DNA from 3 places in the Streptomyces sp. NPDC033229 genome. Region 1 is predicted to be linked to each of the others. Evidence: riboswitches for the same ligand, from Rfam matches in the RefSeq annotation. Region 1 holds a riboswitch; each other region holds the start of a gene.
The links. A riboswitch is a leader RNA that binds a small molecule or an ion and turns the genes downstream of it on or off. The one in region 1 is predicted to bind cyclic di-AMP.
Positions count from the first base shown of each region.

Region 2: it holds a riboswitch for cyclic di-AMP, as region 1 does, so the genes downstream of both, ACZ53N_RS30475 (M23 family metallopeptidase) here and ACZ53N_RS06310 (transglycosylase family protein) in region 1, are expected to answer to the same signal.
Region 3: it holds a riboswitch for cyclic di-AMP, as region 1 does, so the genes downstream of both, ACZ53N_RS00420 (M23 family metallopeptidase) here and ACZ53N_RS06310 (transglycosylase family protein) in region 1, are expected to answer to the same signal.

Region 1 covers NZ_JBVIQR010000004.1:300,787-306,397, forward strand. Annotated here, with positions in the region: gene ACZ53N_RS06300 (FtsB family cell division protein) at 1-235, opposite strand, end outside; gene eno (phosphopyruvate hydratase) at 375-1,655, opposite strand; gene ACZ53N_RS06310 (transglycosylase family protein) at 1,946-2,677, opposite strand; cyclic di-AMP (ydaO/yuaA leader) riboswitch at 2,682-2,864, opposite strand; gene ACZ53N_RS06315 (transglycosylase family protein) at 3,124-4,137, opposite strand; gene ACZ53N_RS06320 (cytochrome P450 family protein) at 4,304-5,569, opposite strand.
Region 2 covers NZ_JBVIQR010000047.1:29,859-35,469, forward strand. Annotated here, with positions in the region: gene ACZ53N_RS30470 (MFS transporter) at 1-1,483, opposite strand, end outside; gene ACZ53N_RS30475 (M23 family metallopeptidase) at 1,665-2,954, opposite strand; cyclic di-AMP (ydaO/yuaA leader) riboswitch at 2,965-3,133, opposite strand; gene ACZ53N_RS30480 (PP2C family protein-serine/threonine phosphatase) at 3,346-4,689, opposite strand; gene ACZ53N_RS30485 (DEAD/DEAH box helicase) at 5,013-5,611, opposite strand, start outside.
Region 3 covers NZ_JBVIQR010000001.1:104,248-109,858, reverse strand. Annotated here, with positions in the region: gene ACZ53N_RS00435 (bifunctional acetate--CoA ligase family protein/GNAT family N-acetyltransferase) at 1-1,465, opposite strand, end outside; gene ACZ53N_RS00430 (HPr family phosphocarrier protein) at 1,704-1,985, shown strand; gene ACZ53N_RS00425 (GntR family transcriptional regulator) at 2,179-2,886, opposite strand; gene ACZ53N_RS00420 (M23 family metallopeptidase) at 3,152-3,955, opposite strand; cyclic di-AMP (ydaO/yuaA leader) riboswitch at 3,971-4,124, opposite strand; gene ACZ53N_RS00415 (M16 family metallopeptidase) at 4,424-5,611, opposite strand, start outside.

The DNA of each region.
Region 1 (5,611 bases):
GACGCCGCTGATCGGCGATGTCCGAGCGCTGGGTGACCCACTGGCGCATGGGGTAGGCCAGCGCGACGACCAGGGAGCAGACGACGAGCGCGAGGAGCGCGGCGCGGCCGGTGAGCCGGCTGCGGCGGGGCGGCCGCGCGCGGTAGACCCGGCCGCCCCGGGCCGTCGGGCCCTGTACGAGCACCGTGCCGAGCGCCTTGAGCCTGGTCGCGGTGGGCAACCGTTCCGCCGCCACGTCGCCTCCCCGTGGTCTCTGAACGAACGTACGTCCTCGGCCACGGTACGGGACCGTGGCCGAGGACGTAGTGAGGCTGCCGTCTGTCCCGGGAGGGTTTTCGGCCGGGGCCGTTCAGCGCCCGTTCACAGCGGGTATGTCAGCCCTTGAAGCGCGGGAAGGCGCTGCGGCCGGCGTAGACCGCGGCGTCGTCGAGGATCTCCTCGATGCGCAGCAGCTGGTTGTACTTGGCGACGCGCTCGGAGCGGGCCGGGGCGCCGGTCTTGATCTGGCCGCAGTTGGTGGCGACGGCCAGGTCGGCGATGGTGACGTCCTCGGTCTCGCCGGAGCGGTGGGACATCATGCACTTGAAGCCGTTGCGCTGGGCCAGCTCGACGGCGTCGAGGGTCTCGGTCAGCGAACCGATCTGGTTGACCTTGACCAGCAGGGCGTTGGCGGCGCCCTCCTCGATGCCGCGGCCGAGGCGCTCGGGGTTGGTGACGAACAGGTCGTCACCGACGATCTGCACCTTGTCGCCGAGACGCTCGGTGAGGGTCTTCCAGCCGTCCCAGTCGTCCTCGAACAGCGGGTCCTCGATGGAGACCAGCGGGTACGCGGCGACGAGCTCCGCGTAGTAGTCCGTCATCTCGGCGGCCGAGCGGGACTTGCCCTCGAACTCGTACGAGCCGTCCTTGAAGAACTCGGACGCGGCGACGTCGAGCGCGAGCGCGACGTCCTGGCCGGGGGTGTAACCGGCCTCCTTGATGGCCTCGAGGATGAGGTCGAGGGCCTCGCGGTTGGAGCCGAGGTTCGGGGCGAAGCCGCCCTCGTCGCCGAGGCCGGTGGACAGGCCCTTGCGCTTCAGGACGGCCTTGAGGGTGTGGTAGACCTCGGTGCCCCAGCGCAGCGCCTCGGAGAAGGACTCCGCGCCGATCGGCGCGATCATGAACTCCTGGATGTCCACGTTGGAGTCGGCGTGCGACCCACCGTTGAGGATGTTCATCATCGGAACGGGCAGCAGGTGCGCGTTCGGGCCGCCGAGGTAGCGGAAGAGCGGCAGGTCGGACGCCTCGGAGGCGGCGTGCGCGACGGCGAGGGAGACGCCGAGGATGGCGTTGGCGCCGAGCGAGCCCTTGTTGTCGGTGGCGTCCAGGTCGAACATGGCCTGGTCGATCAGGCGCTGCTCGGTGGCGTCGTAGCCGACGAGCTCCGGGCCGATCTGCTCGATGACGGCGAGGACGGCCTTCTCGACGCCCTTGCCCATGTAGCGGTTCTTGTCACCGTCGCGGAGCTCGATGGCCTCGAAGGCGCCGGTGGAGGCGCCGGACGGCACGGCCGCACGGCCCGTGGAGCCGTCGTCGAGGCCGACCTCGACCTCGACCGTGGGGTTGCCTCGCGAGTCGAGGATCTCGCGAGCTACGACGACGTCGATAGACGGCACGTGCGTCTCCTTCGTGTGTGTCTGGAGTTCTGCCCCCGAGCCTAACGGGCTCCGGGGGTTCCCCCCGCCGGTGGACCACCTGGCGAGCCGAAAAACCGCACAAATGCCGAGATCATCGGACGAATAGCCGATGTGTTCGCCGAGCGGAGAACGCGGACACGGGAGCCGTCAGGGCCGCGTCGCCGGAAACGGCGGAGCCCCGCCCCGGCGCGCCCCGGGGGGAAGGCGCGTCGGAGCGGGGCGGTCCGCTGTGAACACCGGTGGCGCGGCGCGGTGGCCGGCCCGCCGGATCAGCTGAGGTGCAGCTGCTGGCCCACGAAGATCAGGTCGGCGTTCTCGACGATGTCCTTGTTGAGCTCGTGCAGCTTCTGCCAGCCGCCCTTGACCTTCTTGGCCTCGGCGATCTTGGCAAGGGTGTCGCCGGCCTTGACCTCGTACTCGCCGTCGCCCTTCTTGAAGGACTTCGGGGTGGCCTTGGGCGCGGTCTGCTTCGGGGCCGGGGCCGGAGCGTCGTCCTCGTCGTCGGACTGGAGCTGCGGGGCGGCCTTCGGGGCGGTCTGCTGCGGGGCCTGGCGCTCGCTGCGGTCCGCGTGCGACTTGGTGGAGGTGCCGCGCGAGGAGGAGGAGCCGGAGGTGTCGACGTCGGCCTTCGGGCCACCGGCGGTCAGACCGCCCGCGCCGGCGCAGCCCCAGGCACCCGGGCCCTGCATGGCGAGCAGCTTCTCGGCGACGGCGATCTGCTGGCTCTTGGTGGCGTGGTCGGCGCGGTCGGCGTAGGCCTGGCCGCCGGCGGCGTTCCAGGAGGACTGCGAGAACTGCAGGCCGCCGTAGTAGCCGTTGCCGGTGTTGATGGACCAGTTGCCACCGGACTCGCACTGCGCGACGGCGTCCCAGGTGTCGACGGAGGCGGCGCTGGCGGAGGTCGCGGCCATCAGGGGCGCGGCCACGGCGACACCGGCGACGCCGGCGAGCGTGACGATACGAACGGCCTTGGACGGACGGCGGTGCTTGCCCTTGGACATAAGTCGGTTTCCTCACCGACGCCTACGAGGTGAGCTGTCGGGTTCGGGCTGTGAGTTGCCCGGCCTGGTGTGCGGTGCACACTCGGCTTCACCCCAAGCCGTCCCGCCCCTGTCGATCATGTGATCGGCTGGACCGTTCCGGCGCCTACCTTGGTTCCCCCGCTCCTGCCTACGGCGCTTTCGCGACGACCCCTCCGGCCGCCGGCAGGATTCGGCGTGGCGGCCGTGGTGCTCGCGGTGGCGAGCGGTGACGACGTTAGACACAGCTGGCGTACGGGTTCAAACCCCTGATTCCAGCCACAGTTGCCTCTTGTTACCCACGGGAACACCTCGTTTCCGCAGGTGAGAGACCGTGAACAAACTCCGGACGACCGCCTTCCGACCAAAAGTCAACGAGACCCATGTCTCACTTTCGACTGGAACGGACATTCCCCCCGAAGTCTGCTCTATTTCCCGGCTTTCTTCTTGACCTCGAGCTTCTGACCAGGCTGGATCAGGTCCGGATCGGCCCCTACCACCTTCTTGTTGTCCTGATAGAGGGAGGACCAGCCGCCCTCGACGGAGTGCTCCTCCGCGATGACTGACAGGTTGTCACCGGGGCGCACCGTGTAATCGTCGGTACCCGGCTGCTCCGTACGCGCGCCGCCGTCCCGCGAGGCGCGGCCGTCGTCCGAACGCGGCGTCCCGGCGTGGTCCTTGCCCGCGCCCGTGCCGTCCGTGCCGTTCGGGCCATCCGTGCCGTCGGGCGTCGGCGTGCCGGAGGAGCCCGAGGGGGTGCCGGGCGTGGTCGAGGGGATCTCGGTGGGGTCGTCCGTGGAGGGCTTGCGGTGCTTGCCGCCCTCTGAGGAACCGTCCGTGGGCTGCGTGGAATCGCCGGGCACCGGCTCGGTGGGCTTGCCGGTCCCCGTGGGCGCGGACGGCGAGGAAGAGGAGTCGGGAGACGAGGGGGACGGCGAAGAGGAGGGCGAGGACGGCTTCTCGGAGGGAGAGGGCTTCGTCGAGGAGTCGGGCTTCTTTGAGGAGTCGGGAGAGGGGGTCGACGGCGTCGAAGGGGTGTTGCGCGTCGGCGCGGGCTTGGCGGGCGCCTCCGGCTCGGGGGTGTGCGTACTGCCGGGGTTGACCTCCGGCGCCTTGCCGCCCTTCGCGAGCCCCGAGGACACCGCGCAGCTCGGCCAGGCGTCCGGGCCGCGGCTCGCGAGGATCTGCTCCGCGACGGCGATCTGCTGCGAGCGGCTGGCGAGGTCGGGGCGCGGCGCGTAGTCCGTGCCGCCGTTCTGCTGCCACATCTCCTGCGTCATCTGCAGACCGCCGAAGAAGCCGTTGCCTGCGTTGGAGCTCCAGACGCCTCCGCTCTCACATCGGGCGACCTTGTCCCACGTCTCGGCCTCGGCGGCGTTCGCGCCGGTGGCGGCGAGCAGCGGCATGGCGAGGGACGCGCCCGTCACCCCCGCCGCGACCACGATTGCCGGTACCTGACGGGGTCTGCGGTGTCTACCGTTGCCGGAGCGCATGCGTTGGCCTCTCGTTGGCGGCTCAGTTGATGGTGGTCGAACATAGCGACGGACCACAGGAGTCACAAGCCGGTGTAGCGGAGGTCACGCGAAGGTCACGTGAGTTGACGTATGGTCATCTGATACGCGGAGTGAATTCCACCGGAAGCGTGCGTAGACCACGCATAATCAGCCCGCCGCGCCACCTCAACTCCTCCGGATCGGCGGCGAGTCGCAGATCCGGCAGGCGGCGCAGCAGCGTCGCGAGCGCTGCCTGCCCCTCCAGCCGGGCGAGCGGCGCGCCCAGGCAGTAGTGGATGCCGTGCCCGTACCCGAGGTGCTGATTGTCACGCCGGGACAGGTCGAGGGTGTCCGGCTCGGCGAACCGCTCGGGGTCGCGGTCGGCCGCCGCGAGCACGACGAGCACGGGGTCACCGGCGGCGATGCGCTGTCCGCCCAGGGTGATCGGCTCGGTCGCGAACCGCCAGGTCGCGAGCTCCACCGGCCCGTCGTAGCGCAGCAGTTCCTCCACGCCGGTGGCGAGCAGGCTCTCGTCGCCCCCGTCCAGGGCGCGTTGCAGGCGCTCGCGCTCGCCGGGGTTGCGCAGCAGGGCGTAGACGCCGTTGCCGATGAGGTTCACGGTGGTCTCGAAGCCGGCGAACAGCAGGATGAAGGCCATCGCGGCGGCCTCGTTCTCCGTGAGGTGCTCGCCGTGGTCGCTGGCGCGGATGAGGCCGGAGATGAGGTCGTCGTCCCCGCCTTCTCCCAGTTCCTCCCGCTTGCGGTGGATCAGCTCGGCGAGATAGCCGCGCATCTTCTTCACCGACCGGGCCACCCCGCCGCGCGGCCCGCCGCCGTGGCGGATCATCATGCCCGCCCAGTCGCGGAAGTCGTCCTGGTCCTCGCGGGGCACGCCGAGCAGATCGCAGATCGCGTAGATGGGCAGCGGGAAGGCGAACTCGTGGATCAGGTCCGCCTCGCCCTTGTCGATGAAGGCGTCGATGAGCTGGTCGGTGAGCTCCTGCACGCGCGGGGCGAACTCGGCGACGCGGCGCGGGGTGAAGGCCTTCGACACCAGCCGGCGCAGCCGGGTGTGGTCCGGCGGGTCGATGTTGAGCAGATGCGTCATCAGGTTCGCGCTGCGCTCGCCGGGAATGCCGACCTTGCCCTTGCCGTGCGCGGACTCCGAGTGGTGCGCCGGGTTCTTCGACAGCCGCTGGTCGGCGAGGGCCTGGCGGGCGTCGGCGTAACGGGTGACGAGCCACGCTTCGACGCCGCTGGGCAGGGCGGTGCGGTGCACGGGCGCGTGTTCGCGCAGCCAGGCGTACGCGGGGTACGGATCGGCGGCGAATTCCCAGGTGAAAAGGGGCGGCGCGGGGGGTGTGTCCTTGTCGTCGTGCACCCCCCGACGCTACCCGGTGCCCTGCGGGTCTTGACCTGTGCA
Region 2 (5,611 bases), on a different contig from region 1:
CCCCCGCCTCCGGCGTCGGCGGATCCGGCGGCCCCGGAGGCGACGACTTCGTCGCCGTCGACAACGGCGCCGCGATGTCCTCCAGCGAGCGGCCCTCCGCCGGTACGGCCAGGAACGCCGCCACCAGCCCGGCCAGGCACATCAGCGCCGCACCGATCTGGAAGGCCAGGACCGTGTCGCCGACGACGCCGCTCGCGGTCAGCGAGGAGAACAACAGCGGGCCGCTGATGCCGCCCGCCGCCGTGCCCAGGGCGTAGAAGAAGGCGATCGCCATGGCCCGGGTCTCCATCGGGAAGACCTCCGACACTGTGAGATAGGCGCTGCTCGCGCCCGCCGAGGCGAAGAAGAGGACGACGGCCCAGCAGGCGGTGAGGGTATTCGCGCTCAGATGGCCGCCGTCGAAGAGCGCGGCCGTGCCGAAGAGGAGCACACCGGACAGCAAATAGGTCGACGAGATCATGATGCGGCGGCCGACGGTGTCGAAAAGCCTGCCGAGGAACAGCGGACCGAGGAAGTTACCGACCGCTATCACCGCGAAGAAGTAGCCGGTGCGGGACGTGGACACGTCATAGAAGGTGGTGAGAATGGCCCCGAAGCCGAAGGTGATCGCGTTGTAGAGAAACGCCTGGCCGATGAAGAGCGCGAGGCCGAGAACCGCCCGTCGCCGGTACTGGGAGAAGACCGTGCGGGCGATCGTGCCGAAGCCGATGCTCTCGCGCTGGTGGATCGTGATCTGCCGCGTGGGTGGCGGCAGCACCTCGCCCTTCTCCATCTCGATGCGTTGCTCGATGGAGGCCACCAGCACTTCTGCCTCTTCACCGCGTCCATGGATGAAGAGCCACCGTGGGCTCTCGGGCACATGGCGCCGTACGAGCAGGATGGCCAGCCCCAGGACGACGCCGAAGCCGAAGGTGATCCGCCAGCCGAGGTCGGCCGGGAAGATGTTGGTGTCCAGCATCAGGATGGACAGCAGCGAGCCGCCGATCGCGCCGAGCCAGAAGCTGCCGTTGATGATCAGATCGACGCGGCCCCGGTAGGTGGCGGGGATCAGCTCGTCGATGGCGGAGTTGATGGCCGCGTACTCGCCGCCGATGCCGAAGCCCGTCAGGAAGCGGAAGAGGAAGAACCACCACGTGGAGAAGGAGAACGCGGTCATCGCGGTCGCCGCCAGATAGACGGCGAGCGTGATCATGAAGAGCTTCTTGCGGCCGAAGAGGTCGGTGAGCCGGCCGAAGAAGAGCGCACCGACGCAGGCACCCGCGACGTACAGCGCCGCCGCCAGGCCCGTGACCTGCCCGGAGGTGATGGACAGGCCGCTGCCCTTCTCGGAGAGACGGCCGGCGATATTGCCGACGACCGTCACCTCCAGACCGTCCAGGATCCAGACGGTGCCGAGGCCGATCACCACCGTCCAGTGCCACCGGGACCAGGGCAGCCGGTCGAGGCGGGCAGGCACGGAGGTGGTGATCGTCGCATTCGTCACACACCCCGAGTTCCCACTCGAACCTGAAGCATTCGCGGCAAAGGTGTGGTTATCGGGACCGATTATCGACGTCGTACGGGACTGGGCAGCAGGCGTAGGGCTTCTACGTTCGTACGAGCTCTTTCCCGCCTTCGCCCCTTACGAACCGCATCCAGCCCTTACGGATGCGGGCCTCGGCCCCTTAAGGCTGCAGGCCTCGGCCGCGCAGCCACGACAGCGGGTCGACCGGCGAACCGCCGCCGGGCCGGGTCTCCAGGTGCAGGTGGGGGCCCGTGACGTTGCCGGTCGCGCCGACGCGGCCGATCACGTCGCCCGCCGAGACCTGGCCCGAGGTGACCACCATCGAGGACAGGTGGCAGTACCAGATCTGGGTGCCGTCGTTCAGCGTCAGCACGACGCGGTAGCCGTACGCGCCCGCCCATCCCGCACTGGTGATCGTTCCGCCGCCGACCGCCTTGACCGGGGTACCGGTCGGGGCGGCGAAGTCCGCGCCGGTGTGGTTCGCGGACCACATGTCGCCGGCCTGGCCGAAGCCCGCGGTCAGCGTGTACGAGCCGACGGGGAGGGAGTACGAGCCCGAGCTGTGGCCGCTGCCACCGTCCGAGGACTCCGACCCGCCGTCACTGCCGGATTCGCTCGAAGATTCGTCAGAAGATTCGTTCGAAGACTTCTCGGCGGCCTTCTCGGCCGCCTTTTCCGCTTCCGCCTTCTTCGCCTCGGCCGCCGCCTCGGCTTCCGCCTTCTCCTTCTCGGCCGCGGCCTGCTCCGCCTTCTCGGCCGCCGCCTTCCGGTGGGCCTCGGCGGCCTTCTTCGCCTCGGCCTCGCGGGCTTCCTCGTCACCGAGGTTCTGCTGGTGCTCGGCCTGCTGGAGGATGCGGGCGCGCAGCGCCTCGCCGGCGTCGGACGTGCCCCGGGCCGCCTCCTCGGCGGACAGTCCCGCCTGGGTCAGCGGCTGATCGGCGCCGGGTGCCTGCGCCGCGGCGGAGCCGGAAGCGGAGTCCGTCTTCTTGTGGTCGTCATCCGCCAGCAGCGCACCGAAGCCGGGGATGTTCTGGGCCACGTCGGGCACGGATATCGGCGCCGCCGGGCGGTCCTGGGCGGTCGCCATGCCGCCCGCGCCGACCGCCGCGATCACGCCGACGCCGAGGACCGCACCGCTGCGGGCCATCGTGCCGCCGCGCTGCTTGACGACGCGGTGTCTGCCACGGATGGGGGCGACGGACTCCGCGGTGGGGTTCCACACGTCCCCGGGCTCCCCGGCCGGCTCGGCGGCGGCCATGGGGGTCACGGTGGGTTCCACGGCAACGGCGGGCTCGGCCGCGGGTGTCAGGGGAGTCATGTACGCGGGCACGATCGAAGGCTCCGGCGCGTAGGTCCCGTACAGCTCGGACGGCTCCGGCTGCTCGTAGGACCCGTACGGGCCGTACGACTCGTACGGACCATCGCCGAGGGCAGGCTTGTTGGACGCCACGAGGGCGACTCCTTTCCTTCCTTCTCGCCTACCGGGTTAGCTGACGGGTTCGGAACAGGAAGGTCTCCTACGGGCCGGAGTACGGCCCGATTCACCCCAAGTTTGGTGGTTCCCCGGTTCCCGGTTGTCGCTGGTGGTGCAGGTGGTGCTGTGCCCGCGGGATTCGGCGAAGGCGCACGGTGCCGCCTCTTGCGGCGGCTGTGACGACCGCGCTGCGTTATCGAACGTTAATAGACATGGCTGGCGGATTCCAAGCTGAACGCCCGAACCCACCGGCTTTCGGGGCCTACTTCACAGGACACGCGGGCTTCACAGGAGGCGAGTTACTGCGCGCTACCGGAACACCACGGAGTTGATCGACCGTCAGTCGATATCCGCGGCGCGCACCGATTCAAGATCGATTACGGTCGCCAGGAGAAGCGACGGGAGAAGTGGTGGGAGGAACGGCAGGAGACGCGTGCGAGGAAACGTGTGTCCGCGTGGACGTCACGGTCGCGGTGAGGGTGCCCCGCGCGGCGGCCACGGGGTGGTGGAGGCCGTCACCGCGCCGGATCGCCAGCAGGGCCATGTCATCGGCCGTGTGCCCGCCCGAGTGCTGCGCCACGTCCGCGGCGAGTAGGTCAACAAGCGCGTCCGGGCTCCGGAACTGCCTGCCGCGCAGCCGCTCCTGCGGGACGTAGAAGACGCCGTCCGCGTCCCGGGCCTCCGTCACCCCGTCGGTGAACAGCAGCAACGTCGAACCCGCCGGGAACTCCCGCTCCTCCGCCCGGTCCGGCCACCCGCCCAGGTCCCCCATGCCGAGCGGCAGCGCGGGCACCTCCGGATACATCTCGGCCACCCGCCCGTCGGCGTGCAGCAGCAGCGGGGGCGGGTGGCCGCGGTTCACCAGGCGCAGCGTGTTCGCCCCGGGCGGCACTTCCGCCAGCACGGCGGTGGTGAAGCCCTCGGCCTGATCCAGGTTGGCGCGCCGTCTGCCCTCCCGCCGCAACGCGTGCTCCAGCCGTGCGGCGAGCGCCTCCAGCGTGCGCTCCTGCTCGGCGGCCTCCCGGAAGGCGCCGATCACCACCGCGACGGCCTCCACCGCGCCCAGGCCCTTGCCGCGTACGTCGCCGACGATGACGCGCACGCCGTGCGGGGTGTCCTGGACGGCGTAGAGGTCGCCGCCGATCCGGGCGTCGGCCTGGGCCGCCACGTAGCGCGCGGCGACACGCAGCCCGGCGATGCGGGCCGGCGGCGTCGGCAGGACCGCGCGCTGGGCGGCCTCGGCGATGCCGCGCACGGAGGCAAGCTGCTGGTCACCGTGGCGCACGATGCGGTTGAGGCCGAGGGCGAGGAGCGAGACGGCCATGACCGTGGTGACCTCGGTCGCGGACTCGGCCGTGTCGTGTACCCGGTGGTAGACCGCGAGGGTGATGGCCGCTCCCACGGCCGCCAGGGCGGTCGCCGCGGTGGCGCGCAGGGACAGCAGGGCCGCCGCGATGAGGGGGGCGGAGCAGAAGAAGGGGGCGTAGGTGAAGCGGGGCGGGGTGAAGTAGTCGAAGGCGGCGCCGCCGACGATCAGGAGGGCCGGGAACCATCTCGCTGCGCGGCGGGCCGTGGTCCAGTGGGACTCCCCGCTGTTCCGCGGCGGCGGGTTCCACGGGGGGTTCGAAGCCGGGCCTCGGGCCGGGCCGCAGGCCGGTTCACGTGCCGGGTCGCGTGTCGAAGCCGACCCGGGCTCGCCTCGCTTCCCCACCGTGCTCTCCTGACCGGCCGTCCCGCGCGTATCCCCTCAGCCTCGCGTGCGACGCTCGCGCGGGCGAGTGGGGCTGCGCCGTTGGTGGGCGGGGCGGGGCCCGGATACGCCTGGGGGCTGCGGGCCCCCGCCTGCGGCGGCGAGCGCCGCTCGCCTGTCCGGCGGATCTTCGGCCGCGGGCCGTCCTGGCCGCCTGCGGCGGCGAGCACCCTGCGGGCGCGTCCTCAAACGGCCGGACGGGCTGGTTTTGGCTGAGCTCAGCCAAAACCAGCCCGTCCGGCGTTGAAGACCGTGTTGACGACCGTCAGGTCACTCCGTACGCGTCACGCCGCGGACGGGCGACGGCCACCGCCGCCCGTGCCGCCGCCACCGCTGCGACGGCCGCGGCCGACCGCGTTGCCCGGGCGGGTGCCGGAGCGGCGGGAGCCCTCCGTGCCGTTGCCGAAGCCACGGAACGGACGGCTGCCGCTGTTGCCCGAGCCGCCCGTGGCGGAGCCGGAGGCGTCCGTGCGGGTACGGCCGCGGCCACCGCGGCTGCCGCGCGAGCTGGACGACTTGCCGGTGCCCTGCGGCTGGGCCGGGGCCGGGGGCGTGATGACGACCGGGACGCCGCTGGGCTCGCGGGCGCCGGTGATGCGGGCGAGCTCCGGGTCGGTCGGGTACGTCTTGATGACGTTCGGCGTGATCTGGGCCGTGGTCATCATCCGGGACATCTCACGGCGCTGCTCGGGCAGCACGAACGTGACGACCGTGCCGGACTCGCCGGCGCGCGCGGTACGGCCGCCGCGGTGCAGGTAGTCCTTGTGGTCGGTCGGCGGGTCGATGTTCACGACGAGGTCGAGACCGTCGATGTGGATGCCGCGCGCGGCGACGTTCGTCGCGACGAGGGCGGTGACCTGGTCGGTGCGGAACTGGTCCAGCG
Region 3 (5,611 bases), on a different contig from region 1:
CGACGCGTATCACGCCCGCCTGCCGCAGCAGGTCGGAGACGGTGGCGTCGGGGATGCGGGTGGTGGGGACGGCGTGCCCGGTGGGGGCCGCGCCGCCGTGGCGGGCGCCCTTCACGACGACGACCGGCTTACGGGCCGCGGTGCGCTTGGCGAGGCGGGTGAACTTCCGGGGATTGCCGATCGATTCCAGATACATGAGGGCGACGTCGGTGTCCGGGTCGTCGTGCCAGTACTGGAGGAAGTCGTTGCCGGAGACGTCGGCGCGGTTTCCCGCGGAGACGAAGGTCGAGACGCCGACCAGTCCGGCGGCGCGCCGGTGCAGCCCGGAGAGCAGGGCGATGCCGATCGCGCCGGACTGGCTGAACAGCCCGAGCCGCCCGGCCGCGGGCAGCTCGGGCGACAGGGAGGCGTTGAGCCGGACGCCCTCGGCGGTGTTGATGAGGCCGAAGGCGTTGGGGCCGACGATGCGCATGCCGTACGAGCGGGCCTGGCGGACCAGTTCGCGCTGGCGGGCGCGGCCGTCGGGGCCGCTCTCGGCGTATCCGGCGGAGAGGACGACAAGGCCCTGCACGCCGTGCTCGCCGCACTCGGCGACGACGGACGGCACCGCGGCGGCGGGCACGGCGACGACGGCGAGGTCGACGGGGTCGGTGATGTCGAGGACCGAGCGGTGGGCGGGAACGCCCTCGGGTTCGAGGACGGAAAGCCCCTCGGGAAAGGCCTGGTTGACCGCGTGCGCGCGTCCCGTGAAGCCGCCCGCCAGGACATTGCGCAGGACGGTGCGGCCCATGCCGCCCGCCTCGCGGCCCGTGCCGATGACGGCGACGGAGCCGGGGGCGAGGAGGCGCTGGACGGAGCGGGCCTCGGCGCGCTGCTCGCGGGCCCGCTGGACGGCGAGCGACCGGTCGGTGGGCTCGAGGTCCAGCTCCAGGCGGACGACGCCGTCCTCGAAGCTGCGCTTCTGGGTGTAGCCCGCGTCCGTGAACACCTTGATCATCTTGGTGTTGGCGGGCAGCACCTCGGCGGCGAAGCGCCGGATGGCGCGCTCGCGGGCGACGGCCGCGATGTGTTCGAGCAGCGCGGAGGCGACACCACGGCCCTGGTGGGCGTCCTGGACGAGGAAGGCGACCTCGGCCTCGTCGGCGGGAGCGGTGGCGGGCATGCCCCGGGCGTCGATGCGGTCGTAGCGGACGGTGGCGATGAACTCGCCCCCGACGGTGGCGGCCAGGCCCACCCGGTCGACGTAGTCGTGGTGGGTGAATCGGTGCACGTCCCGGTCGGAGAGCCGGGGGTAGGGGGCGAAGAAGCGGTAGTACTTCGACTCGTCCGAGACCTGTTCGTAGAAGCTGACCAGGCGGCCCGCGTCGTCGGCGGTGATGGGGCGGACCTGGGCGGTGCCGCCGTCGCGCAGCACGACGTCGGCTTCCCAGTGGGTCGGGTACGCGTGCTCGGACGGCGTCTGCATGGGGCCAGCGTACGGCCGGGGACCGACAACGGTCCCGGCTCACCCCCGGTGGCGCGGGCAGGGTGGGGCCGTTGTCGCCCGGGAGGCGTCGGGGCGTCGTGCGGGAGGCGTCCGGGCGATGTCGGGGGTGTCGTGCGAGGTGTCGGTGCGAGGTGTCGTGGGGAGCACCACACCGGAGCACCGCCGCCCCCGTGAGACACTGGTCTAGACAACCAATAGCGACTTGAAGGGCAACACCATGGTTGAGCGCCGCGTCAACGTCGGCTGGGCCGAGGGCCTGCACGCCCGCCCCGCGTCGATCTTCGTCCGTGCGGCGACGGCCGCCGGCGTCCCCGTGACGATCGCCAAGGCCGACGGCAGCCCCGTCAACGCCGCGTCGATGCTGGCCGTGCTGGGCCTGGGCGCCCAGGGCGGCGAGGAGATCGTCCTCGCCACCGAGGCGGAAGGTGCCGAGGCCGCGCTCGACCGTCTGGCCAAGCTGGTCGCCGAGGGGCTCGAGGAGCTTCCGGAGACCGTCTGATGCACCGCGCTTCGCGCGCGGCGGGGCCGCGGCGGCCGATCGGGGTCGTCGCGGCCCCGCTCTTTTGTTGTGCGGCCCCGTTTGTTCTGCGCGGGCACATGAGGCCGTTTCGCGCGGGCACATGAGGCCTGAATTCGCACCGGGAATACCGGCCCCTCACCCCTCGACGGCGCGTTGAAATAGCGCATCCTTGTTAAGAGCGAGCGCTCACCGTGTTTACGGATTGTTTCGGATTTCGCATTCGCCCGGCCCGACCCACGTGCACCGCACGCCGCAGCCGGTATTCACCCGGCGGCCGGCCGGCCCGCGCCTCGGCCAGCGCCCGGGCCCGCTCGGCGTCGCCCCGGGCGACGGCGTCGACGAGAGCCCCGTGGGCGTCCCAGATCTCGACGGGCCGCAGCGGGGTCTCCGGTGCGTAGACCCAGGCGATCTTGAGTCGTAGCTGGGTGAGCAGGGCGGCGAGGCTGGGGCTGCCGGAGGCCTGGGCGAGCGTCTCGTCGAACCAGTCGCCGAGGGGGCACAGTTCCGCCGTACGACCGCCCCGGGCGCGCTCCCGCCCCAGCCTGACCAGCCCGCGCAGCACCTTCAGATGGGCCTCCGTGCGGCGCTGCGCGGCACGTGCGGCGCCGAGCGGCTCCAGCAGGGCGCGGACGTCGAGCAGATCGGCGGCCTCCCGCTCGGTGGGTTCGGCGACACAGGCCCCGGCGTGCCGACGGGTGGTCACGAACCCCTCGGAGGCGAGGGTGCGCAGGGCCTCGCGCACCGGCACCCGGGAGACGCCGTAACGGCGGGCCAGTAACTCCTCGATGAGCCGACTGCCGGGCGGGTGGGCCCCGGAGACGATGTCGTCGCGGATCGCCGCGCAGACGGCGTGCGCGGAAATGCGGCTGCCTTCTCGCACTGCGTCGCCATTGCCGGTCACGTGGGGCCCCGCATCAGTGAACCTCCGCCTTAATCCCCGCGAAACGCGGCTGATTGACGTCTGTTCGGCGACTCTATTGCAATGCCGTGCGATTTCCGATGGGAGCCGGGAATCCATGGCTATTTTTTGGCCAACGCGCCGGTGGATACTCCCGGTCGACGCGCCCGGCCAACACGAAGGCCCCGGCGGGAGCCGGGGCCTTCGTCAAGCGATGTGCGCGGGACTTCCGTCCCGGACGCGTCGATCAGACGCTGACGCCGTGCGCGCGCAGGTAGGCGACGGGGTCGATGTCGGAGCCGTAGTCGGCACCCGTACGGGCCTCGAAGTGCAGGTGCGGGCCGGTGACGTTGCCCGTGGAGCCGGAGATGCCGATCTGCTGCCCCGCGGTGACCGTCTGACCGGCGCTGACGCTGATCGAGGAGAGGTGGCCGTACTGCGTGTAGGTGCCGTCGTTGTGCTTGATGACGACGTTGTTGCCGTACGCGCCGCCCCAGCCGGCCTCGACGACGGTGCCGGCGCCCACGGACTGCACCGTGGTGCCCTCGGCGGCGTGGAAGTCGACGCCGGTGTGGCTGCCGGAGGACCACAGGCCGCTGGAGGCCTTGTACGAGGTGGAGACGTAACTGCCGTCGATCGGGGAGACGTAGGCGTTGAGGCGCTTGCGCTCCTCGTCGCGGGCGACGCGCTCCTTCTCGGCACGCTCGGCCTCGGCCTTGCGCTTGGCCTCGTCCGCACGCTGCTTGGCGTCCGCGGCCTTCTGCTTCGCGTCGGCCTCCGCCTTCAGCCGCGCCTCGGCCTCGTAGGCGGCACTCTGCTGGGTGTCGGCCTGGGCGTCGATCCGGTCGGCGGTCTCGTCACCCATGACGACGGCCTGGGTGAGGCCCGTGTCCTGGACGCGCGGGGCGTCGTCGGTGGCGGCGAGCGCGGGAGCGGCGAAGCCCGCGACCACACCGGTGGCGGTGAGCGTGGCGATGCCCGCCACGTTCGCGCTGACGCGGACGGCGCGGCTCGGACGACGATGCTTGCCGGTGGCACCTATGAACGCCATGGGTGTGTGGCCATTCCTTTCCTTCCTTCTCGCCTACCGGGTTAGCTGACGGGTTCGGAGCAGGAAGGTCTCCTACGGTTCCCTCCGGAAAGGGACCCGATTCACCCCAGGGACTGTGGGTCCCCGGCTCCCCTGGCTCGCGCCATTGGGGACTCGGCGATGACTGACCGGTGCCGCGGATGCGACTCACATCTGACGGTCAGCCGGACTGACGCTAATCGGGGTGCGTTTCGATCGACAAACAGAACTGAGGTTTTGTGGCGTACACCACACGCCAGACATGCAACCTCTCCTTCAAAACGGACATAAGGGAGGCACGCGAGTCCCGTTGACCTCGCGTGCCTCCCTTATGCGCTTATCTACGGACCAGTTGGCCGCACCACGCGGACGCCGCCGGGTGCCGTCGACCGCGAACCGGCCACGAACCGGCCACGACTGTCCGCGACCGGTCGCTGCTCCGACGTGCCGTCAGCCCTGGACGACCGTCACCGCTCCGATGCCCAGCGCCTTGACCGGCTCCAGGATCTCCGCGGCGTCACCGACGAGGACCGTCACGAGGCGGTCGGCCGGGAACGCGCTCACGACGGCCGCGGTGGCCTCCACGGTCCCCGTCTCCGCGAGGCGCTCGTACAGCCGCGCCTGGAAGTCATCCGGGAGGTACTGCTCGACCTGGTCGGCGAGCGTGCCCGCGACGGCGGCGGCCGTCTCGTACTTGAGCGGGGCGACGCCCACGAGGTTCTGCACGGCGACGTCGCGCTCGGCGTCGGTCAGCCCCTCGGCGGCCAGGGTGCGCAGCACGGTCCACAGGTCGGCCAGCGCCGGGCCGGTGGACGCGGTGTCCACGGAGCCGCTGATGGCGAGCATCGCGGCGCCGGTGCCGTCGGGCGCCGAGCGGAGCACCTGGCCGAAGGAGCGCACGCCGTAGGTGTAGCCCTTCTCCTCGCGCAGGACGCGGTCCAGGCGGGAGGTGAGGGTGCCACCGAGGCAGTACGTGCCGAGCACCTGGGCGGGCCAGACGCGGTCGTGCCGGTCGCCGCCGATCCGGCCGATGAGGAGCTGGGTCTGCACCGCGCCGGGGCGGTCGACGATCACGACGCGGCCGGAGTCGTCCGCGGTGATCGGCGGTACGGGCCGAGGTTCGGCGGCGGAGCCGGTCCACGCGCCGAGGGACTCGGCCAGCGCCTTGTCGAGGTCGACGTCGGTGAAGTCGCCGACGACCACGGCGGTCGCCGTGGCGGGGCGGACGTGCGCCTCGTAGAAGGCGCGGACGGCGGCGGCGTCGATGCGCTCGACGGTCTCCTCGGTGCCCTGGCGGGGGCGGGACATCCGGGACTCCACGGGGAAGAGCTCCTTGGAGAGCGCCACGGCGGCCCGGCGGGCCGGGTTGGCCAGCTCGTGCGGGATCTCGTCCAGCCGGTTGCGGACGAGGCGCTCGACCTCGCCGTCGGGGAACGCGGGGGCGCGCAGGGCGTCGGCGAGCAGGCCGAGCGCCTTGTGCAGCCGGGAGGCCGGGACCTCCAGGGAGACCCGGACGCCGGGGTGGTCGGCGTGCGCGTCGAGGGTGGCCCCGCAGCGCTCCAGCTCGGCCGTGAACTCCTCGGCGGTGTGCTTGTCGGTGCCCTCGGTCAGGGCGCGCGCCATGATCGTGGCGACACC